3 regions of the Saccharothrix sp. BKS2 genome follow, and region 1 is predicted to be linked to each of the others. Evidence: riboswitches for the same ligand, from Rfam matches in the RefSeq annotation. Region 1 holds a riboswitch; each other region holds the start of a gene.

Region 1 (7,633 bases):
CGGCCGGAGGTGAACGGCTGGTCCAGCCCGCTGTCGTAGAGGAACACCCTCGGGCGCTTCCCGGTGACCAGCCGCTGGGCCTCGGCCACCTGCTCGCGGTAGCCGGTGATCAGCCGTTCGGCCCGGTCCTCGACGCCGAAGATCCGGCCGAGGTTGCCCAGGTCGGTGTAGAGGGCCTCCAGGGGCGGCATGATGCCGCGCTGCTTCGCCACGCCGTTGCGGCACGCCTCGGTGAGCTGGTAGGTGGCGATGCCGAGCTGCCCCAGCGAGTCCGGGGTGAGCCCGGTGCTCTCGGAGAAGCCGTAGTTCCAGCCCGCGAACACGAGGTCCGCGCCCACGCCCTGGACCAGCTCCTTGGTGATCTTCTCGCCCAGGTGCGGCACGCGCTCGAAGTCGGCCCGCCAGGGCGAGGACGCCACGTCGCCGGTCTTGGCGGAGGAGGAGATGGTGTAGCCGGCCATCCGGTCGGCCAGCCCGAGCGCGAACATCAGCTCGGTGATGCCGGTGTCGTTGGTGACGACCCGGGAGGGTGTCGCGTACTCGACCTCCCGGCCGCAGTTCGTGACGGTCGTGGTGCCCGTGCCCGGCGGTTCGGCGACGACCCGCGCGCCGCACGCCGTCGTGGACAGGACCGCGGCGAGCGCGATGAGCGTTCTCAGCACGGGGTGGCCTCCTGGTGGTCGAACAGCAGTTGCGGCACCCCGGTGGTGGGGTGCGGGACGACGTGGGCGCGCACGCGGAAGACCTCGGCCAGCACCTCGGGGGTGAGCACCTCGGCGGGCGTGCCGCTGTGCGCGACCCGGCCGCGGTCGAGCACGTGCAGGCGGTCGCAGTGGGCGGCGGCGAGGTTGAGGTCGTGCAGCACGGCCAGGACGGTGACGCCCAGGCGGCGGACCAGGGCGAGCACGGCCAGCTGGTGGCTGATGTCCAGGTGGTTGGTCGGCTCGTCGAGCACCAGCACCCTGGGCCGCTGGGTCAGGGCGCGGGCGATGAGCACGCGCTGCCGCTCGCCGCCGGAGAGGGTGAGGAAGCCGCGGTGCGCGAGGTGGGCCGCGTCCACCCGGGCCAGGGACTCGCGCACGATGGCCTCGTCGTCGGGGCCCGCGCCGTGGGGCAGCCGGCCCATGGCGACGACCTCGGTGACGGTGAAGTCGAACTCGACGTGGCTGTCCTGGGTGAGCGCGGCCAGGTCGCGGGCGGTGTCGCGGACCCGGGTGGTGGTGATGTCGCGGCCGTCGAGGCGGACCACTCCCCCGTGCGGCTTGAGCGCCCGGTAGGCGCAGCGCAGCGTGGTGGACTTGCCGCTGCCGTTGGGACCGACGATGCCGTGCACCTCGCCCGTGCCGGCGGTCAGGTCGACGCCGCGCAGGATGCCGTCGACGGCCAGCCCCTCGATCCGGACCTCCATCAGCGACCCCCGAACACGTAGCCGCGGCGGCGCAGCAGGAGCACGAAGCACGGCACGCCCAGGGCGGCGGTGATGACGCCCAGCGGCAGCTCCTCCGGCGCGGCGAGCAGGCGGGCGGCAACGTCGACCCAGATCAGGAAGCAGGCGCCGGCGAGCGGGGCCACGGCGAGCACCCGGCGGTGGTCCGCGCCGACCAGCAGGCGGACCAGGTGGGGCAGCACCAGGCCGACGAACCCGACCGCGCCGCTGACCGCGACCAGCACGCCGGTCATGGCGGCGGTGACCAGGAACAGGGTGCGGCGGGTCCGGGGGACGTCGACGCCGAGGGTGGTGGCGGTCTCGTCGCCCATGGCCAGGGCGTTGAGGTGCCGGGCGCGGGTGGTGAGGTAGGCGGTGCCGGCGACGACCACGGCCGCGGCGACCGGCACCGACGCCCAGGTGACCCCGCCCAGGCTGCCGAGCAGCCAGAACAGGGCGGCGCGGGCGGCCTCACCGCGCGGCGCCTGGAAGACCAGCAGCATGGCGATCGCGGAGAAGCCGTGGGCGAGGGCGGTGCCGGTGAGGACCAGGCGCAGCGGGGTCAGCCCGCCCCGGCCGGCCACCAGGTAGACCAGGGCCGTCGCGGCCAGGGCGGACAGGAACGCGGCGGTGGACAGGGCGTAGATGCCCAGGGAGGCGAACAGGCCGGTGGTGGCGACCGCCGTGGCGCCGACGCTCGCGCCCGAGGAGATGCCCAGCACGTACGGGTCGGCCAGGGCGTTGCGGACCACCGCCTGGACGGCCACGCCGACCGCGGCCAGCCCCGCGCCCACGACGGCGGCCAGCAGCACCCGGGGCAGCCGGATGTCCCACACGATCCGGTAGGGGCCCGCCTCCGCGGCCTGGACCACCCCGCCCGTGACGGCCGCGTGCAGGTAGCGGACCACGTCGTCGAACGGCACGGGCACCGGGCCGAGGGCCACGCCGCACACCACCGAGACCGCGAGCGCGACGGCCAGGGCCGCGCACGCGCCGGTGGTGGAGAAGGCCGGTCCCGCGGTGGTCGGGTTCGTCGGGGTCACCGGGTTCGTCGGGGTCACCGGGCGCCTTTCGGGCGGGTGGCCTCGACCGGGTGGCCCCGGTCCGCGGCGGACCGGCGCGCATCCGTCCCGCAGACCACGGCAGGAGTGGAGCTTCTTCCCACCGCCCGCGGGTGATCGGGCTGGCCGAAGGCGACTTCGGCTTACCGTTGCGGGTCAGCGCCGGACTCTCACCGGACTTCCCCCGCGGGCGACGCTCGCGACCCTAACGCGAAGGGCCACCACGACCGTGTCGTGGTGGCCCTGATCACGCGTCCGGGAGGGCGGTCAGGCCCCCGTGCGGACGTTCGACGACACGAGCGCGGCCAGGCGGTCGCCCACCGCGTAGGTGGCGCCCGGCGACGAGTGGTCGCGGGTGGCCAGGTCGAAGGCCACCGACGCCTCGATCCGGCGCGCCGCCTCCGACTCGCCCAGGTGGTCGAGCATCAGCGCCACCGACAGCACGGCGGCCGTCGGGTCGGCGATGCCCTGTCCCGCGATGTCCGGCGCGCTGCCGTGCACCGGCTCGAACATGCTCGGGTTGCGCCTGGTCACGTCCAGGTTGCCCGAGGCCGCCAGCCCGATGCCGCCGGTCACGGCCGCCGCCAGGTCGGTCAGGATGTCCCCGAACAGGTTGTCGGTGACGATCACGTCGTAGCGGCCCGGGTCGGTCACCAGGTGGATGGTGGCCGCGTCCACGTGCTGGTAGGCCACGGTCACGTCCGGGTGCTGGAGCGACACCTCCTCGACCACGCGCGACCACAGCGAGCCGGCGTGGGTCAGGACGTTGGTCTTGTGCACCAGCGTCAGGTGCTTGCGCGGCCGGTTGGCCGCCCTGGCGAACGCGTCGCGCACCACCCGCTCCACGCCGAACGAGGTGTTGATCGACACCTCGGTCGCGATCTCGTGCGGGGTGTCCTTGCGCAGGAGCCCGCCGTTGCCCGCGTACAGCCCCTCGGTGCCCTCGCGCACGACCACCATGTCGATCTCGGGCGGGTCGGCGATCGGGCTGCGGACACCCGGGTACAGCCGGGCCGGGCGCAGGTTCACGTGGTGGTCGAGTTCGAACCGGAGCCGCAGCAGCAGGCCGCGTTCCAGGATGCCGCTGGGCACGGACGGGTCGCCCACGGCACCGAGCAGGATCGCGTCGTGCTGGCGGAGCTCACCGAGCACCGATTCCGGCAACAACTCACCTGTGGCGTGCCAGCGCGCCGCACCGAGGTCGTAGCGGGTGATCTCGGCCGCGGGAACGACCTCACCGAGCACCTTCAGGGCCTCGGCGATGACCTCGGGCCCGATCCCGTCCCCTGGGATCACTGCGAGCCGCATCCACACACCTCCCAGGTATCAGTCCCATGTCGCGGGACTAGTTCTCAATGCGAAAGGCTACCGGGCGCGGAGCGTGAAAACGCACTCGGAACACACCTACGGGGCGATGTCTCCCGGACTGCGGGACACCCGAACGGTTCAAGGCCCCCGAACGGGTGTCGCCCGATGCGCTTAAAAGGCTCTGGCCGGCCGGGGCAACCCCCGACCGGCCAGAGCGTGGAACGTCGATCAGCCCACCGGGATCAGTCCGCCGAGCGGTTGCCCGTCTTCCCCTTCACCTTCACCACGTCGGCGCGGTCGCCCGTCGCGTTGTGGTGGTGCAGCAGGAGCAGGCTGTCCGCGCCGTCGGCGGCCAGCGCCGCGGCGTCGCGGTTGACCACCAGCGCGGTGCCGGGGCGCGCCTGGTAGGACAGCGCGGCGTCGCCGCCGCCCTGGACCCACAGGCCCGGCTTGAGCGGGTCGAACGACAGCGGGCTCGGGATCGAGTCCACGAGGCCGTCGCCGGCGCCCGGCGCCAGGTAGAACCCGGCCACGCCCACCTGGTACGAGATCCGCGAGGTGTCCGCCGAGGCGTCGATGCCCAGCGCCGAGAGCAGCACCGGCAGGACCACCACGTTCGTGTCGAACACGTTGGTGTCGACGTCGCCGAACTGGCCGTTGACGCCCTGGATGTCGACCGTGGCGCCCGTGTTCAGGTCCACTGTGCTGGCGACCAGCAGGTCGGTGTCGGTCAGCTTGGTCGCGAAGACCTCGTAGTCGAACGCGCCGTCGCCGTCGGTGTCGATGTCGACGAACGGCACCGTGTTGCTGCCCAGGTTGTACCAGTTGCTCCAGGTGGCGACGCCGAACGCGAGCAGCGCCTCCTCCGGGTTGCCCTGCGCCCTGGCCAGCGGCGCGGTGGACGCGGCGCCGACGTAGCGCAGGTCACCGCCCTTGGCCGTGTCGTTGAGCGTGCAGTTGGTGGTGACGTTGCGGCGGCACTCCGGCAGCCTCGGCGAGGACGCCTGGAGCTCCAGCGCGCTGACCAGCGACTGGTAGGCGCCCTGGTTGAGGCCCCGACCGGTCAGGTTCAGCACCGCCTGGCCCTGGCCGTTGGCCTTGACGCTGCTCGGCGCGTTGATGTCGGCCACCGGCTTCGGCGCCGAGTACACCGGCACGCGCAGCGCGACCGAGGAGCCCGACTTCGGGGTGAGCACCACGCGGCCCGACGCGTCGGCCAGGAACTGGCGCGGCACGTCCAGGTGCAGCGGCTCGATCGTCGGGTCGACGGTCTTGCGCAGCGCCTTCGGGTCGTCGATCTTCAGCGTGACCTTGACCCGGGCGACGCCGCGCGGGGACACCCGGACGGTGTTCGCCGACAGCTCGTAGCGCACGCCCGGCATCTGGGTCAGGGCCTCGTAGCCCACGGTGTAGTCGACGAACCGGGTGGACTTGTTGACCACCTTGATGGTCTTGGTCAGCGACACCGGCTTGGCCACCTCGACCACGCCGAACGACGCGGAGACCGCGCCCGGGGCGTCCTCGACGAAGGCCAGCACCTGGTTCTCGACCGCGGCCTTGCCGTCCACGCGGCCGGAGCCGACGCGGTTGGGGGCGTAGGTCTCGCCGTCGGCCTTCACGTCGGAGCCCGCGGAGTTCATCACCGCGGCCTTGACCTCGGCCGGCGTCCAGTCCGGGTGGACCTGGCGCACCAGCGCCGCGATGCCGGCCACGTGCGGGGCGGCCATCGAGGTGCCGGAGTTGACGAACGACTTGCTGCCCGAGCCGACCAGCGCCGAGGTGATGGTGTCACCGGGGGCCGCGACGTCCGGCTTCACGACCGGGCCGCGCACGCCGCGCGAGGTGAACGAGCTGGGCGTGTCGCTGATCGACGGGTCGTAGGTCGGCAGCGAGGTCGCCAGGTCGCCGCCGAAGCGGACGACCAGGGTGCCCGCGTTCACGGCCGGGCGCAGCTGCGCGGTGGCCGTGCCGGTCAGCTGGAGGACCGGGATCAGGGCGTTGCCCGCGATGCCGGCGTTGAAGTGCTCCAGCTGCGAGGTGAACAGCGCGCCGATCGCACCGGCGTTGGAGGCGTTGTTGGTGCGGCCGGCCGAGCCGCACCGGCGCGTGGCGTCGTTGTCGTCCCACTCCAGCCACGCGACCTTGCCCGCCACGGCCGCCCGGTCGGCGGCCGAGAACGGCAGGCAGCCGTCGAGGTTGGCCGGGTCGCTCAGCTTCACGACCTGGCCGGTGGTGCTCACGCCCTCCAGGTTGAAGCTCTGGCTGTACTGGCCGGGCTTCGGGCCCGCCAGGTTCGCCGGGGCGGTCACCTCGACCGCGTCGCGCAGCACGTACGCGTCGCGGGTGCTGGCCACGGTCAGCGCCTCGGGGGTGCTGCCCGGCGAGCCGCCGATGTCGTACAGGTCGCCGCCGTTGCCCGCCGAGAAGACGGTGAGCACGCCGGAGGCGTTGAGCTTGCGCACGAACAGGCTGTCGGGGTCGTCCGGGGCGCCGTAGTCGGAGCCCAGGGACAGGTTGACCACGTCGAGGTGGTCGGAGAAGTCACCGTCGCCGTCGGGGTCGAGCGACCAGTCCAGCGCCTGCGCGGTGACGTTGGTGGAGCCGTCGCAGCCGAACACCTTCAGCGCGTACAGCAGGGCCTTCGGCGCGGTGCCGGGACCGATGCGCATCGCGTCCAGCGCCTCGGGGGTGAGCTTGGTGTAGTCGCCCTCGAAGGTGCTGCCGTCGGCGTTGACGCCGAAGCCCGCGGCGGTGCCGGCGACGTGCGAGCCGTGGCCGTTGCAGTCGAGCGGGTTCGGGTCCGGCTTCGGGGTGTTGAGCGCCGGGTCGTCGCTGCCGCCGTCGTAGGCGTTGCCGACGAAGTCGTAGCCGCCGACGACCTTGGCGGTCGGGAAGTACGACGCGTCGACCTTGGTCTCGTCGATGGCCTCGAACGCCTCGATGGTGCCGGGGCCCGCGAAGTCGCTGTGGGTGTAGTCGATGCCCGTGTCGATGATGCCGACGCGGGTGTCGTCACCGAGCTTGCCGTACTGCTGCCACGCCTTGAGCGTGTTGGTCAGCTGCACGGCGCTGGAGTTCTGGCGGCTCTTGGGCACCACGGTGCGGATGGACTTCACGTCCGCGCGCTGCGCCAGCTCCCGCACCTTGGCCGCGTCGGCCTGGACGACCACGCCGGGCACGCCGTTGGCGGTCCGGTACAGCTCCTTGGTGGCGCGGTCCTTGCCCTTGAGGTCGCCGACCACGCGGTCCACGACCTTGCCGGTGTCGTTCCTGGTCGCCTTGGCGGCGTCCTTGGCCTGCTGCTTGCTCGCGCCCTGGCCGGTCTTCTCCGCGTAGGCGTCGACGGCGGGCTTGGCCTCCAGCTCGACGAACGCGGTCACCCGGCCCCGGGCGGTGGAGAGCCGCTCGGAGACCTTCAACTGCAACTTGCCGGCGTCCAGGCCGCGCGCGGCGGCGACGGACGGCGCCAGCGGATCATCCGCGGCCAGCGCCGTGCCGGTGGACGCCACGAGGAGGATCGTGGCGAACAGCGGTACGGCTGATCTGGCGAAAACGCGAGATCGGCTCACAACGTGCCCCAACCGAGGTCGGATACGACCGGGCGGGCAGCGTCGCGACGTTTTCAGGGGGGACAGCTACCCGCGTGGTGCCGTGCCCTCTACGGCACCGGGTCAACCTCGTGGGAGGGAACCTAATCCCTCGATCGTGTCGAACAATTAGACCGAACGAGTGACGACGCCCACAGATTTGACAATCAACGGTCAACTGTCACGCCGCCGGGACCTGCGACGATATACATCGCAGGTCCCGGCGGCGTTAGTCCGTTCGGGGAAATACG
Region 2 (7,633 bases), on a different contig from region 1:
CCACGAACGTGAAGGGCGCGGTGTTCGGGGTGCAGAAGGCGATGCCCCTCCTGTCGAAGGGGGCCTCGGTGATCCTCATCGGGTCGAGCACGTCCTCGCGCCCCGACCGGGGCATGGAGGTCTACGGCGCGACCAAGGCGGCGCTGCGCAACTTCGCCCGCAGCTGGACGCTCAACGCGCGGGAGAACGGTTTCCGGGTCAACGTGCTGAGCCCGGGGCCGATCCGGACCCCCGGCCTGCTCGGCGTCGTCCCCGAGGACCGGCGGGACGACTTCGTCACGATGTTCGAGACCGTGCTCCCGGCGGGACGGCTCGGCGACCCGGACGAGGTCGCGTCGGCGGCCCTGCTCCTGGCCTCGGACACCGCCACGTACGTCAACGGCGCCGAGTGGTTCGTCGACGGCGGGTACACGAGCGTCTGACGAGCGCGACCGGGATTGCCGGCGCGGTGGCGTGCGGTTCGGGGAACAGCCCGGCCGGCGAAATTCGACGTGACAAGGCATTCCTCACCTCTGCCGACCAGGGCCCCGAGTACAACAGCGGTCACCCGGGTGATCGACCGACACCGGGCTTGGGGCGATCAGGTGAGCACACGCGGCCAAGTGGGTGCCGACCCGCTCGCCGCGCTGATGCACTCCCGCACGGCGACGACGGAACCGGTGCTCGACGTTCCGCACCCAACAAGGGAGTTCATCGGTGACCACCCCATCACCCCATCGCCACCGGCGCAGGCTCCTGCCGGCCATCACCGCGGCACTGACGGCCGTGCCGCTGTCGGTGGCCCTCACCGCCGTCCACCCCGTCACCGCGACGGCGGAGCCCGGTGTGCCGCAGGCGCCGGTGGTGGTGTTCGCGGAGGACTTCGAGAACGGTCAGGGCACCACGCCCGCCCTGCTCACCGCCTACACCGGCTTACCCCCGGTCAACCAGACCTACGACGCCGATCCCGCCTGGCTGACCGCCTGCAACGGCTGGCTCGCCTCGCTCCAGCAGGCCACCACGACTCCGCCCGGCAGCAGTTGCGGCAGCGGTGACTGGCAGGGCGGTCCGGACCATGGCCGGAGCCCTGGGGCAGTGGGCGGGCGGTGACCCGGTCGCCAACCACGCCGTCACCGCCTACACCGCGGGCAACCCGGGCGCGGGCAAGGTGCAGTTGCGCACGGAGCAGCCCATCCCGCCGGCGGCGCCCGACCGGTTCCTGACCTTCTCGGTGGACGCGGCCGAGCGGAACTGCTTCGCCAACCACGCGCTGTTCGAGTTCTACCTGGTCGACGGGTCCACCGCCATCCCCACCTCCACCACCCCGATCGAGCCCTGCGCCAACCCCTCGACCGTCATCGGCGGCACCGCCCGGGTCGGCCTCGACGCGCCGGGGTGCGCCTCGGTGCGCTTCACCCCGCCGGTGCTGGTGTTCGACGCCCACGCCCACGGCGGCAGGCTGACCGCACCGCTGGTCGGCGTCGGCCCCCTCGCGCCGTCCGACCTGAGCTGCACCACCCAGCCCGGCCTCGACGTGGACCAGCTGCTCGGCGCGGTCCTGCCGGGGATCGGCTCGCTGGGCGTCGTCGACACCGAGGCGCGCGGCGTGGTCGACGGCGACGGCGAGCGCACCGCCACCGCGCACGCCCGCACCGCCGGCGTCGCCCTGCTGGGCGGCCTGGTCACCGCCGACGAGATCCGCGCCAGGGCCGCCGCCGCCGAGGACGCCACCGGCGCGGTCACCACCGCGGGCGGCGTCGAGCTGGTCAACCTGCGCGTCAACGGCGTGCCCGTGGTCAACCCCGCGGTCGACCTGACCATCACCGTCCCGCTCGTCGCCACGGTCGTGGTCAACGAGCAGCGGTCCCTGGCGGGTGGCGCCGGCGTCGCCGTCAACGCCCCGCGCGTCCGCCTGCTCACCGGCACCGAACTCGTGATCAGCCACGCGAGGGTCACCCTGACCCGTCCCGGCGCCCCCTGCCCGACCAGCTGATGCCACCGGGTGGGGCGGTGGACACCACCGCCCCACCCGGCGACGTCGTTCAGGTCGTGCGCGGTGGGGTGCGCGCGTTCGGCGGTGTCACCACCCTGTCCCGGAGCGAGGCCGGTGGTGGCACGACACCGGGGCCGCCGCCGCTGATCCAGTCGATCACCTCGCGCAGTGCCCGGTCGTCGAGGACCCGCCCCAGCCACAGGGGTTTGGCGCCGGCGGCGCGGGCGGCGGGCGAGGGGTGGACGACCAGCAGGTTGGAGTGCGCGCAGGCGTCGAGGCAGTCGGACAGGCGGACCTCGGCGGTGCCGTCGAGCGCTTCGCGCAGCACGCGCACCTGCCCGTCGTGGTCGACCTGCGGGTGCTTGCGGGTGGTGCCGCAGCAGCACCCCCGGCAGACGGTGACGCGCGGGCGGTCCTCAGGCACGGTCCACCGCCCGCGTGATGGGCAGTGGTGGTGTTGACGACGTCAGGCGCATGGTGGAGCCGCCCTCTCTCGGGGAGATCCGCCCCGGTGGGTGAGGAGGCGACGGCGTGAGTCTCCTGACTCCCGGATCGACGCTCGTCCCGGCCTTCCCACCCCCGCTGGGGACGGTGGCCGCGGCGGGATCTGCTCCCCGGTCACAGTGGCGGGACCGTGCCGGAATGTCACCGGCTTCCTCGTCCGCCGTCGCCTGTGGTCGTCCGGATTGTGGCAACGAACCACCCGCGGTCCACGCCGGGGTGACCGGTCTCACGAAAGGAGGTCCGGACCCGAAGCGCCCGGACCGCGGTCGGTGTGTTCGGCGATCCGTCGACGCGCGGCGACCAGCTCGGCATTCTCGGTGCTGGTGGTGCCGGGTGGTCGACCTGAGTGGATGAGCTCTTGGCGGCGCGGGGCATGGGTGGTCCGGTCGCCGATGTCGAGGTGGCCCGCCTCGTCGGCCTCGGCGCGGTGGCCGTGCGGGAGTTCGAGGGCAGGGTGCGGATGGCGGACCCGGAGGGCGACGAGTTCTGCCTGCTGCGCCGACCTCGTCGCGCAACCCCGAAGGGGTCCCGCCGCGCGGGAGCACGCGGCCGGACCCCTCGACGGACTACCGGGCGTCACCCGGTCACGGCAGGGTCCACTTCTGGTTGGCGACGTTCAGGCAGTCCCAGATGTGCAGCGCGGTGCCGTCGGCGGAGCTGTTGCCCGCCGCGTCGAGGCAGCGGCCCGACTGGGGGTTGCGCAGTCCGCCACCGGACTGCGCGGCCCACTGCTGGGCGCCGGTGCCGTTGCAGGTCCACAGCTGCGTCACCGTGCCGTTGGCCGTGCCGCCGGACCGCACGTCGAGGCACTTGCCGAGCGCGCGGACCGTCCCGTCGGTGGACACCGTCCACTGCTGCGCGGCCGTGTTGTTGCAGGTCCACAGCTGGACCTTCGTCCCGTCGGCCGTGCCCGAGTTGTCGACGTCGACGCACTTGCCGGCGAGGCCGGTGATCTGCCCGGTCCGGGTGCCGCTGCCGGAGAGCTCCTTCACCCGGATGTTGCGGAACGACGCCTCGTCGCCGTCACCGTGGTTCTGGATGCCGATGTGGCCCTGTTGCAGGCTGCGGACCGGGTCGGTGTTGGTGAAGTCGTTGATCTTCACGCCGTTGAGGAACACCTGGAGCCGTTCGCCCTCGACGAGCAGTTCGAACGTGTTCCACTCGCCGACCGGGTTGAGCGCCCCGTCCCGGGCGGCGACGTCGGCCGACTTGAACCCGTACACGGCGCCGGTGGTCCGGTCGGCCGCGTCGGTGGCGTCGATCTGGATCTCGTAGCCGTTGTTGACCGCCGACCACGGGTCGCTGCTCGCCGGGAACCCGATGAACACACCGGTGTTGTCGTCACCGGCCAGCTTCCAGTCGAGCTTCAGCGAGTACGACCGGAACTCCTTGGCCGAGTGCCAGAGCATCCCCAGGCCGCCGTGCGAGGTCAGGGTGCCGTCGGCGAGGGTGAAGCCGCCGGGACCCGCCTGGCTCCAGCCGTTGGTGTTGGAGCCGTTGAACAGCGACGTGTAGCTGTTCTCGGGTCGGCAGTCGGCGTCGGTCGTGCCGGCCGCGTAGCGGATACCGCCGAGCAGGTGCGCGCGGAACGCGGGCTCGGCGAAGCTCTGCTCGGTGTGCCCGCCACCGGTGTACCAGGACCGGCCGCCCTGGTAGGTCTGGCACCAGGCGATCGGGTGGTCGCCCATGTTGCCGCCGGAGTACGTGCCCTCGTCCAGGCGCGCCAGCACGTGCACGTTCGACCTGGGGTTGGCCTGGAAGTTGTACCACTCGTCGGTGCGGACCCAGTCGCCGCCGAGGTGGGACGACGAGGCGTGCGCCCGGTCCTCCACCCGCACCGTCGCCTGCTGGATCGACGGGTGGGAGTGGAAGTACCCGCCCACCAGGCCGCCGTAGAACGGCCACTGGTACTCGGTGTCGGACGCGGCGTGCACGCCGACGTAGCCGCCGCCGGCCCGCACGTAGGACTCGAAGGCGGTCTGCTGGCCGGCGTCGAGGACGTCACCGGTGGTCGACAGGAAGACCACCGCCCGGTACTGGACCAGGTTGGCGCTGGTGAAGACCGCGCCGTTCTCGGTGGCGTCGACCGTGAAGTTGTTGGCCGCGCCCAGGTCGCGGATGGCCTGGATGCCGTTCGGGATGGACGAGTGCCGGAACCCCGCGGTCTTGGAGAAGACCAGCACCTTGTAGGAGGGGTCGGCCGCGGGCGCCGGGACCGGGACCACGGCGAAGATCATCACCGCCGATGCGGCGATCGCCGACAGCGCTGTTCGCAGTCGAGACATCAGTAGCTCCTCGTTGGGTTGCGGGTGGCGATCAGGGCGCGGTCCACTTCTGGTTGGCGGCGCCGAGGCAGTCCCAGATGTGCAGGACCGTTCCGTCGGCGCTGCTGTTGTTCGACGCGTCCAGGCAGCGGCCCGACTGCGGGTTGCGCAGGGTGCCGTCCGAGTGGGCGACCCACTGCTGCGCGCCGGAGTCGTTGCAGGTCCACAGCTGCGTCACCGTGCCGTTGGCCGTGCCGCCGGACCTCACGTCCAGGCACTTGCCCACAGCGCGCAGCGACCCGTCGGCGGACGCGGTCCACTGCTGCGCGCTGCTGTTGTTGCAGGTCCACAGCTGGACCTTCGTGCCGTCGGCGGTGTTCCCGCCGTTGACGTCCACGCACTTGCCGCCGAGGCCCGTGATCGGCCCGGTGCGGGAGCCGGTGGTGAAGGCGAACTCGTCGACGTCGAACAACGCGCCCGCGCCGCCCTTGAACACCAGGTGCAGAGTGGTGGTGCCGCCGGGCCGGTTGGACAGGCCCGCGGTGACGTCGGTGAACGTCTCCCAGCCCCCGGTCACCGGCACGGTCGCCGTGCCGAGCAACGCGCCGGTGGGTGATCCGGCCCGCACCTCGATGGTGCCGCCCGCCCCGGCCGAGGACACCCTCGCGCTGATCGACGTCGCGTCGGACAGCACGTAGGGCTGGAACGCGATCCAGTCGCCGTTGTGGAGGTCGCCGACCGTCTTGCCGCCGTGCGCCGTGGCCTTGTTGTAGACCGCGACGCCGTTGGACGAGCCGTAGTGCTCGGCTTGGCGGGTCTTCGGCTGGGTGACGTGCTGGGCGTGCGTGGTGACGCCGCTGCTGTCGGTGTACTCCGCGTCCCAGACACCGAAGATGTTGGCGTTGGGGTCGTGTTCGCCGTCCTGGGGTGTCTGGACGGTGCCCGAGCACCCGGTCGCCTCGGTCAGCTTGTGGCCGTGCGAGTCGTGACCGAGGATGTAGCTGATCTTGACCTTGGTGCAGTCGACCGCACCGTCCTCGGGGTCGCTGACGGTGATCCGGAACGGCACCGCGGCGCCGAAGTCGAACAGTTGCCCGTTCTGCGGCAGGGTGAGCGTGACGATCGGCGCGGTGTTGCCGACGGTGATCTGCACGCTCGCAGTGGCGGTCCGACCGGTGCTGTCGGTGACGGTCAGGGTGGCGGTGTAGACGCCGTTGGCCGAGTAGGTGTGCTGCGGGTTGGCCGCCGTCGACGTGTTGCCGTCGCCGAACTTCCACCCGTGGGTGATGGCGTCGCCATCGGGGTCCGACGAGCCCGCGGACGAGAAGTCGACCACCAGCGGCGCCTGCCCGGAGGTCTTGTCCGCGGTGGCCTTCGCGATCGGCGCGAGGCCGCCGGTCACGTGTTCGATGCGGTACAGCGCCGAGTTGGCGTCGCCGGCGAACCAGCCCGTGCCGTAGTCCAGCACGTACAGCGCGCCGTCCGGGCCGAACGCGGAGTCCATCACCTGCGTGCCGGTCCACGGGAACGAGGTGATCGCGCCCGGCGTGCCGTCGGCGTTGACCGCGATGTCCTTGATCCACCGCCGGCCGAACTCCGCGGCGAAGAAGTGCCCGTCGTAGGACTGCGGGAACTTCACCGGGGAGTTGAGGTTCGGGTTGTAGCGGTAGACCGGACCGCCCATGGGCGACTCGCTGCCGCAGCCGAGGGCGGCCACGGAGCAGCCGTCGTACTTGATCCAGGCCGCCTTCGCCGTGGGCAGCGACTGCAGGCCGGTGTTGCGCGGGGAGTTGTTCGTCGGCCCGCCCGCGCAGTTGAACTTGGCCCCGGGGGTGCCGGTGGCGAAGTCGTGGTCGTTGTAGGTCTCCTCGGTGGTGTTCGACCCGGTGCAGTAGGGCCAGCCGTAGAAGCCGGGGCCGGTGACGCGGTTGAACTCGACCTGGCCCGCGGGACCGCGGGAGGAGTTCGTCGAGCCCGCGTCCGGGCCGTAGTCGCCGAGGTAGACGACGCCGGTCGCCTTGTCCACGTTGAAGCGGAACGGGTTGCGGAAGCCCATGGCGTAGATCTCCGGGCGCGTGCCCGCCGTGCCCGGCGCGAACATGTTGCCCGCCGGGACGGAGTAGCCGCCGTCGGCGTTGACCTTGATCCGCAGCAGCTTGCCGCGCAGGTCGTTGGTGTTGGCCGACGAGCGCTGGGCGTCGAAGGCCGGGTTGCGGTTGGCGCGCTCGTCGAGCGGGCTGTAGCCGTCGGAGGCGAACGGGTTGGTGTCGTCGCCGGTGGACAGGTAGAGGTTGCCCGCCGCGTCGAAGTCGATGTCGCCGCCGACGTGGCAGCACGTGCCGCGGCTGGCCGGCACGTCCAGGACCACCTTCTCGCTGGCGCTGTCGAGGGTGCCGTCGGTCTTGAGCACGAACCGGGACAGCCGGTTGACGCCGTTCCAGGCGGTGAAGTTCGTGCCGTCGGACGGCGCGTCGCCGGCCGGCGTGGACAGCGGGGGCGCGTAGTAGGTGTAGACGTGGCGGTTGGCGGCGAAGTTCGGGTCGGCGCCGATGCCCTGCAAGCCCTCCTCGTCGTGCGCGTAGACGGTGAGCTTGCCGGCGACCTTGGTGTTGCCGGCGGCGTCGGTGAGCCGGACCGTGCCGTCCCGGGAGGTGTGCAGGACCGACCGGTCGGGCAGCACGGTCATCGAGATCGGCTCGCCCATCTCGGCCGCGCCCTTGGCGAGGGTGACCTGCTGGAACGAGGGCGCCGCGCCCTGGATCGGCGGCGAGGGCGGCTGGGCGGTGGCGGGAACGGCGGTCTGGACCGCGGCGGCTACCAGGAGCAAGGTGGCGGCACCGAGGCTGGTTCGGTTTCGCGGAGAGCTGGCCATCGTGGTGTCGTCCTTCCAGAC
Region 3 (7,633 bases), on a different contig from region 1:
GCCCCGCAGCACCCCGTCCGCGACGGCCTTCGCCCGCGCCGCCACCAGGTCGCCCAGCGGCACCCCGGCCTCCTGGCACACCCGCAGCGCGCCCAGCGCCGTGTTGGCCCCCCGCACCCGCGCGGCCACCTCGGCATCGCCCACCAGCGAGGCCAGGAAGCCCAGGTCGACCTGCGACCGGCCCGAGTGCAGGTCCAGGTGCCCGTCGGCGAGCTTGGACAGCTTGCCGATGCCGCCCGCCACGGTCAGCCGCGGCACGGGGTGGCGCCGCAGGTACTTCAGCACCGCCCCGGCGAAGTCGCCCATGTCCAGCAGCGCGTCCTCGGGCAGCCCGTGCAGCTCCGCCGCGACCCGCTCCGACGTGCTGCCGGTGCAGCCGGCGACGTGCGTGCGGCCGGCGGCCCGCGCCACGTCCACCCCGCGCCGGATGCTGTCGATCCACGCCGAGCACGAGTACGGCACCACGATCCCGGTGGTGCCCAGGATCGACAGCCCGCCCAGGATGCCCAGCCGGGGGTTCCAGGTGCGGCGCGCCAGCTCCTCGCCGTGCGCCACGGAGATCTCCACCACCACGTCGCCGCTGCCGCCGTGCTCGCGAGCCACCCGCTCGACGTGCTCGCGCACCATCCGGCGCGGCACGGGGTTGATCGCGGGCTCGCCGACCCCCAGGGGCAGGCCCGGCTTGGTCACCGTGCCCACGCCCGGCCCGGCGCGGAACACCACCCCGGTGCCCGGCTCGCCCCGCCGCACCGTCGAGCCGACCAGCGCGCCGTGCGTGACGTCCGGGTCGTCGCCCGCGTCCTTGACCACGAAGGCGGCGGCGAACCCCTCGCCCAGCTCCTCCCGGGCCAGCGCGAAGGCCGGGGTCTGCCCCCTGGGCAGCACGATCCCCACCGGGTCCGGGAACTCGCCGGTGAGCAGCGCCGTGTAGGCGGCGGTGGTCGCGGCGGTCGCGCAGGCGCCGGTGGTCCAGCCGAAGCGCAGGTCCGTGCTCACGACGACAGGATGCAGCAGCCGTGAGGACCGTGCTGGTGCTGGGTGGCACCGGGGAGGCCCGCGAGCTCGCCGGCGCCCTCGCCGGCGTCCGGGTGATCTCCTCGCTCGCCGGCCGGGTGAGCGCGCCGAGGCTGCCGCCCGGGGAGGTGCGCGTCGGCGGGTTCGGCGGGGTGCCGGGCCTGGTCGCCTACCTGCGCGCCGAGCGCGTCGACGCGGTCGTGGACGCCACCCACCCGTTCGCGCAGCGCATCACCGCCAACGCCGTGGCCGCCACCGCGGAGACGGGCACGCCGCTGCTCGTCCTGCGCCGCCCGCCGTGGCCGCCGCAGGAGGGCTGGACCTACGTGGACGACGTCGCCGCGGCGGCCGCGGCGGTGCGGGGCCGGCGCGCCCTGATCACCACCGGCCGCCGGGAGCTGGCCCACTTCACCACCGGCGTGGCCCGCACCGTCGACCCGCCCGACGACCCGGCCCCCGGCCTGACCGTGGTCCTCGACCGCGGCCCCTACACCGTCGAGGGCGAGCTGGCGCTGCTGCGCGAGCACGCCGTCGAGGTCCTGGTCACCAAGGACAGCGGCGGCCCGATGACGGCCGCCAAGCTGACCGCGGCCCGTCACCTCGGCCTGCCGGTCGTCGTGGTGCGCCGCCCGCCCGCGCCCGACGCGCCGCTGGTCGAGACGGTCGCGGAGGCCGTGGCCCGGCTCACCGGGGGTAGCGGCGCGGGGTGAACACCGCGCCGCGCGCGGTCCACCGGGTCTGCGAGGAGCCGACCAGCAGCAGGCACCGCATGTCCACGGTGGACGCGTCGAGGTCGGCCAGGCGCACCACCCGAACCTCCTCCTCCGGGCCGCCCACGTCACGCCCGATCACCACCGGCGTGTCCGGGGACCGGTGCCGCAGCAGCACCTCCCGCGTCGACTCCACCTGCCAGGTCCGGGTCTTCGACGCCGGGTTGTAGAGGGCCAGCACCAGGTCCGCCCGCGCCGCCGCCTCCAGCCGCCCCTCGATCACGTCCCACGGCTTGAGCCGGTCCGACAGCGACACCACGCAGTAGTCGTGCCCGAGCGGCGCGCCCACCCGGCTGGCCACCGCGTGCGCCGCGGTCAGCCCCGGCAGCACGCGCACCGGCACGCCCGCGAACTGCTCCTCGTCCGCGACCTCCAGCACCGCGCTGGCCATCGCGAACACGCCCGGGTCGCCGGACGAGACCACCGCGACCCGCCGCCCGCGCCTGGCCAGGTCCAGGGCGAACGCGGCCCGCTCGGACTCCACCCTGTTGTCCGAGGCGTGCACCCGCTGCCGCGGCCCGGCGTTGACCCGGTTGAGGTACGTCACGTAACCCACCAGGTCGTCGGCCTCGGTCAGCGCCCGCCGCGCCTCCGGCGTCAGCCACTCCGGCCCGGCCGGGCCGAGCCCGACCACGACGACCTCGCCGACGGCCTCCCGCCGCCGCTGCCCCTTGCTGGGCAGCAGCGCCAGCGAGAAGTAGGGCACGCTGTCGGCGTCCACCTCGGACAGCGGCGCGGTGCGCTGCCCGCCGGTGGTGGCCCGCTCCACGTACCACGCCCCGTCCAGCCGGCCGGTCCGCTCCAGCGCCGCCCGCACCTGCGGGAAGGTCCGGCCCAGCTTCACCACCGCCACCGGGTCGCCACCCGACAGGTGCTCCACCAGCGCGTCGGCGGGCAGCGTGCCCGGCAGCACGGTCAGCACCTCGTCCCGCTCCACCAGCGGCCGCCCGAGCACCGCCGCGCCCGCGCTCACCGACGTCACCCCGGGCACCACCTCGGCCTCGTACCGGTGCGCCAGCCGCTTGTGCAGGTGCATGTAGGAGCCGTAGAAGAACGGGTCGCCCGCCGCCAGCACGACCACCACGCGCCCGGCGTCCAGGTGGACCGCCAGCCGCCGGGCGCACTCCTCGTAGAAGGCGTCCATCTCGCCCTGGTAGTCGTCCGAGTCCTCGGTCGTCACCGGGTAGACCAGCTGCTCCTCGACCTGGCCCGGCCGCAGGTACGGCGCGGCGATCCGGCGCGCCACGCTCCGGCCGTGCCGCGCGCTGTGGAACACCACCACGTCCGCCTCGGAGATCAGCCGCGCCGCCTTGACGGTCACCAGCTCCGGGTCCCCCGGACCCACCCCGACCCCGTAGAGCTTGCCGGTCATTCTTCCTCGCTCGCGATCGCGTTGACCGCCGCGGCGGTGATGGCGCTGCCGCCCCGCCGCCCGCGCACGACCAGGTACTCCAGACCCAGGCGGTTGTCCGCCAGGGCGTCCTTCGACTCGGCCGCGCCGATGAAGCCGACCGGCACGCCCAGCACGGCCACCGGTTTCGGCGCGCCCGCGGCGATCAGGTCCAGCAGGTGGAACAGGGCCGTGGGGGCGTTGCCGATCGCCACCACCGCGCCGGCCAGCCGGTCGCCCCACAGCTCCAGCGCGGCCGCGCTGCGCGTGTTGCCGATCCCCGCGGCCAGCTCGGGCACCCCGGGGTCGTCCAGCAGGCACAGCACCTCGTTGTCGGCGGGCAGCCGCCGCCGGGTCACGCCCGAGGCCACCATCCGCGCGTCGCACAGCACCGGGGCGCCGCCCAGCAGCGCCTCCCGCGCCGCCCGCACCACGTGCGGCGAGAAGTCCACGTCGTCGACGAGGTCGACCATGCCGCACGCGTGGATCATCCGGACCACCACCCGCGCCACGTCCGCGGGGAACCGCCCGAGGTCGGCCTCGGCCCGGATGGTGGCGAACGACCGGCGGTAGATCTCCGCGCCGTCCCTGACGTAGCTGGTCACCTGATCTCCTCGTACCCGTCGCCGGTGGCGACGAACTCCACCACGTCCCCGGCCGGTCGCCCGCACCGCCGGGCGCAGCCCGACCAGTGCGCGCGGCCCGCGTGCGGCGTGCCGACCCACCGGGTGACATCGGCCCGCACGTCGCTCAACGACTTCGCGCACCCCGGCCGCCCGGCGCACGCGCTCACCCCGTGCCACGGCGAGTCGGCCGAGGTGAACATCCCTCCCACGTCCGTGCCCACCGGCACGACCACGCTCCGCCACGGCGTCACCCGGACGGGAACCCCGGCCAGCAGCCGGGCGTCCCACCGCCCCAGCGGCACCCCGGCGACGACCACGGACCCGACCGGGCCCGGCGCCACGGGCGTCACCAGGGCGGGCAACCGCTCCTCGCCCGCGCCGCCCAGCGCCTCGGTGATCTTCCCCACACCGCCGTCCACTTCGGACAGCCGCCAGGCCGGGCCGCGCAGTTCCCGGAACAGCCGCGCGGCCGTCACCACCGCCGCCACCGGGTCGTCCACCCGCACGCCTGAATCGACGCCGGCCAGGAACAACGCGTCACCGACCAGTCCGATGTCACCCGCCAGCCCGCTGACCCCGTGACCGACGGTGACCAGGAACCGGCCGGGCAGGTCCGCCAGCTCCGGGACCGCGCACAGCGCCGCGTCGACCTCGTCGACCAGCGCCTGGTTGTCCGCCAGCGGGTCGGCGACGATGTTGCGCACCCGCTCGTGGGTCGCCGAGGGCAGCAACCCGGCCTCGCGCAACCGGGCCGCGAGCTCCAGCTCGGCCCCGTCGGCCAGGCCCCTGAGCTGCACGTTCGCCCGCGAGGTCAGCTCCAGGAAGCCGTCGCCCAGCTCCGCCGCCGCGCCCCGCAGCACGTCCACCTGGCGGGCGCTCAGCGTGCCGCCCGGCACCCGCACGCGCGCCAGCCCGCCGTCGGCGGCGCGGTGCACCTCGACGGCGCCGGGGCAGGCGTCCGGGCGATCCCGATCGGTGGACATGGGCTGGATGCTAACCACCATCTAGGGTGACTTCCGAACGGCGAAGCAACAGGAGGAAGCCGGTGCGAACCCGGCGCGGTCCCGCCACTGTGACCGGGAGTGGTTCCCGGGAGTCAGGAACTCCGCCCGCCGAACCCTACGACCTGGGGCGAGGACCCCCGAGGGATGGAGCCCGCACGTGATCCTGCTGCTGTCGACCTCCGACACGGACCTGCTGTCCGCCCGCGCGAGCGGTGCCGACTACCGCCTGGCCAACCCGGCCCGCACCGCCCCCGACGACCTGCCCGACCTCCTGCGCGACGTGGACCTGGTCGTCGTGCGCATCCTGGGCGGCCGCCGCATGTGGGAGGAGGGCCTGGACGCGCTGCTGGCCGGTCCGCGCCCCGTCGTCGTGCTGGGCGGTGAGCAGCACCCCGACGCCGAGCTGATGGAGCTGTCGACCGTCCCCGCCGGCGTCTGCGCCGAGGCCCACGCCTACCTGGCCCACGGCGGCGCGGCCAACCTGGCCCAGCTGCACCACTTCCTCTCCGACACGGTCCTGCTCACCGGCCACGGCTTCAGCGCCCCGGAACCGGCCCCCACCTGGGGGTTGCTCGACCGCGAGCGGCGGGGCACCGGCCCCACCGTCGCCGTCCTGTACTACCGGGCCCACCACGTGGCCGGGAACACCGCCTTCGTGCACGCCCTGTGCGACGCGATCGAGGCCAAGGGCGGCACCCCGCTGCCCCTCTTCTGCGCCTCCCTGCGCTCCGCCGACGAGGGCCTGCTGGCCGAGCTGCGCAAGGCCGACGCCCTCGTGGTCACCGTCCTGGCCGCCGGCGGCACCAAACCCGCCACCGCCTCGGCGGGCGGCGACGACGACGCGTGGGACGTGGGCGCCCTGGCGGCCCTCGACGTCCCGATCCTCCAGGGCCTCTGCCTGACCACCAGCCGCGCGGCCTGGGACGAGAACGACGACGGCCTGTCCCCGCTGGACACGGCCACCCAGGTCGCGATCCCCGAGTTCGACGGCCGGATCATCACCGTCCCGTTCTCGTTCAAGGAGGTCGACGAGGACGGCCTCACCGTCTACGTGGCCGACCCCGAGCGCGCCTCCCGGGTGGCCGGCCTCGCCGTGCGCCACGGCCGGCTCCGCCACGTCCCGCCGGCCCGGCGCCGCGTCGCGGTCATGCTCTCGGCCTACCCGACCAAGCACTCCCGCATCGGCAACGCCGTCGGCCTCGACACCCCGGCCAGCGTGGTCCGCCTGCTCGCCGAGCTGCGCGACCGCGGCTACGACATCGGCGACGACCTGCCCGGCGTGGCGAACCAGGACGGCGACGCCCTGATCCACGCCCTCATCGCGGCCGGCGGCCAGGACCCCGACTGGCTGACCGAGGAGCAGCTGCGGGGCAACCCCGTGCGCCTGCCCGCGACCCGCTACCGGTCCTGGTACGACACGCTCCCGGAGGACCTCAGGGAGGGCATGGAGCGCCACTGGGGCGAGGCCCCGGGCACCCTCTTCGTGGACGGCTCCGACATCGTCCTGGCCGCCCTGCGCTCCGGCAACGTCGTGGTCATGGTGCAGCCGCCGCGCGGCTTCGGCGAGAACCCCATCGCCATCTACCACGACCCGGACCTGCCCCCGAGCCACCACTACCTGGCCGCCTACCGCTGGCTCGAGGAGGAGTTCCGCGCCGACGCCGTGGTCCACGTGGGCAAGCACGGCAACCTGGAGTGGCTCCCCGGCAAGACCGCCGGCATGTCGGCGTCCTGCGGCCCCGACGCGGCCCTGGGCGACCTCCCGCTCATCTACCCGTTCCTGGTCAACGACCCGGGGGAGGGCACCCAGGCCAAGCGCCGCGCCCACGCCACCCTGGTCGACCACCTCGTACCCCCGATGACCCGAGCCGACAGCTACGGCGACATCGCCAGGCTCGAACAGCTCCTCGACGAGCACGGCGCCATCGCCGCGATGGACCCGGCCAAGCTCCCCGCCGTCCGGGCCCAGATCTGGACCCTCATCCAGGCCGCCAAGCTGGACCACGACCTCGGCCTGGAGGACCGCCCGCACGACGCCGAGTTCGACGACCTCCTGCTCCACGTCGACGGCTGGCTGTGCGAGATCAAGGACGTCCAGATCCGCGACGGCCTCCACGTCCTCGGCCAGGCGCCCACCGGGGAGGCCCGGGTCAACCTCGTCCTGGCGATCCTCCAGGCGCGGCAGATGTGGGGCGGGCAGACCGCCGCCCTGCCGGGCCTGCGCGAGGCCCTGGGCCTGGACAGCACCGACCGCGCCTCCACCGACCGGGTCGAGGCCCAGGCCCGCGCCCTGGTCCAGGCCATGGAGGACGCCGGCTGGGACCGCGCCACCGCCCGCACCCTCACCGAGGACCCGGACGTGGCGAGGATCCTGGAGTTCGCGGCCGACGAGGTCGTCCCGCGCCTGGCCCGCACCACCGACGAGCTGACCAACGTCCTGCACGCCCTGGACGGCGGCTACGTCCCCGCCGGCCCGTCCGGCTCCCCGCTGCGCGGCCTGGTCAACGTCCTGCCCACCGGCCGCAACTTCTACTCCGTGGACCCCAAGGCCGTCCCGTCCCGCCTGGCCTGGGAGACGGGCCAGGCCATGGCCGAGTCCCTGCTCGCCCGCTACCGCGAGGACACGGGGGAGTGGCCGCCCTCCGTCGGCCTCTCCGTCTGGGGCACCAGCGCCATGCGCACCGCCGGCGACGACATCGCCGAGGTGCTGGCCCTGATGGGCGTCCGCCCCACCTGGGACGACCAGTCCCGCCGCGTGACCGGCCTCGAACCGATCCCGCTCGCCGAACTCGGCCGCCCCAGGATCGACGTCACGGTCCGCATCAGCGG

What was found. Region 1 has a riboswitch for cobalamin ahead of Q5530_RS28125 (FecCD family ABC transporter permease). Riboswitches for the same ligand answer to the same signal wherever they lie in the genome.
Region 2: linked by a shared signal. The riboswitch ahead of Q5530_RS13290 (hypothetical protein) and the one ahead of Q5530_RS28125 (FecCD family ABC transporter permease) in region 1 are both predicted to bind cobalamin.
Region 3: linked by a shared signal. The riboswitch ahead of cobN (cobaltochelatase subunit CobN) and the one ahead of Q5530_RS28125 (FecCD family ABC transporter permease) in region 1 are both predicted to bind cobalamin.

Annotation. Positions count from the first base shown of each region.
Region 1 covers NZ_JAUQOL010000014.1:94,657-102,289, forward strand. The annotation lists gene Q5530_RS28115 (ABC transporter substrate-binding protein) at 1-662, opposite strand, end outside; gene Q5530_RS28120 (ABC transporter ATP-binding protein) at 656-1,408, opposite strand; gene Q5530_RS28125 (FecCD family ABC transporter permease) at 1,408-2,487, opposite strand; cobalamin riboswitch at 2,578-2,701, opposite strand; gene Q5530_RS28130 (3-isopropylmalate dehydrogenase) at 2,755-3,795, opposite strand; gene Q5530_RS28135 (S8 family serine peptidase) at 4,038-7,364, opposite strand.
Region 2 covers NZ_JAUQOL010000005.1:492,334-499,966, reverse strand. The annotation lists gene Q5530_RS13305 (SDR family NAD(P)-dependent oxidoreductase) at 1-422, shown strand, start outside; gene Q5530_RS13300 (hypothetical protein) at 697-1,089, shown strand; gene Q5530_RS13295 (choice-of-anchor P family protein) at 1,055-1,972, shown strand; gene Q5530_RS13290 (hypothetical protein) at 2,022-2,396, opposite strand; cobalamin riboswitch at 2,506-2,633, opposite strand; partial or broken gene Q5530_RS13285 (VOC family protein) at 2,850-2,960, shown strand; gene Q5530_RS13280 (ThuA domain-containing protein) at 3,061-4,761, opposite strand; gene Q5530_RS13275 (carbohydrate-binding protein) at 4,793-7,567, opposite strand.
Region 3 covers NZ_JAUQOL010000009.1:183,905-191,537, reverse strand. The annotation lists gene Q5530_RS20775 (cobalt-precorrin-5B (C(1))-methyltransferase) at 1-996, opposite strand, end outside; gene Q5530_RS20770 (cobalt-precorrin-6A reductase) at 1,017-1,724, shown strand; gene cobJ (precorrin-3B C(17)-methyltransferase) at 1,699-3,156, opposite strand; gene Q5530_RS20760 (precorrin-8X methylmutase) at 3,153-3,779, opposite strand; gene Q5530_RS20755 (hypothetical protein) at 3,776-4,783, opposite strand; cobalamin riboswitch at 4,791-4,928, shown strand; gene cobN (cobaltochelatase subunit CobN) at 4,962-7,633, shown strand, end outside.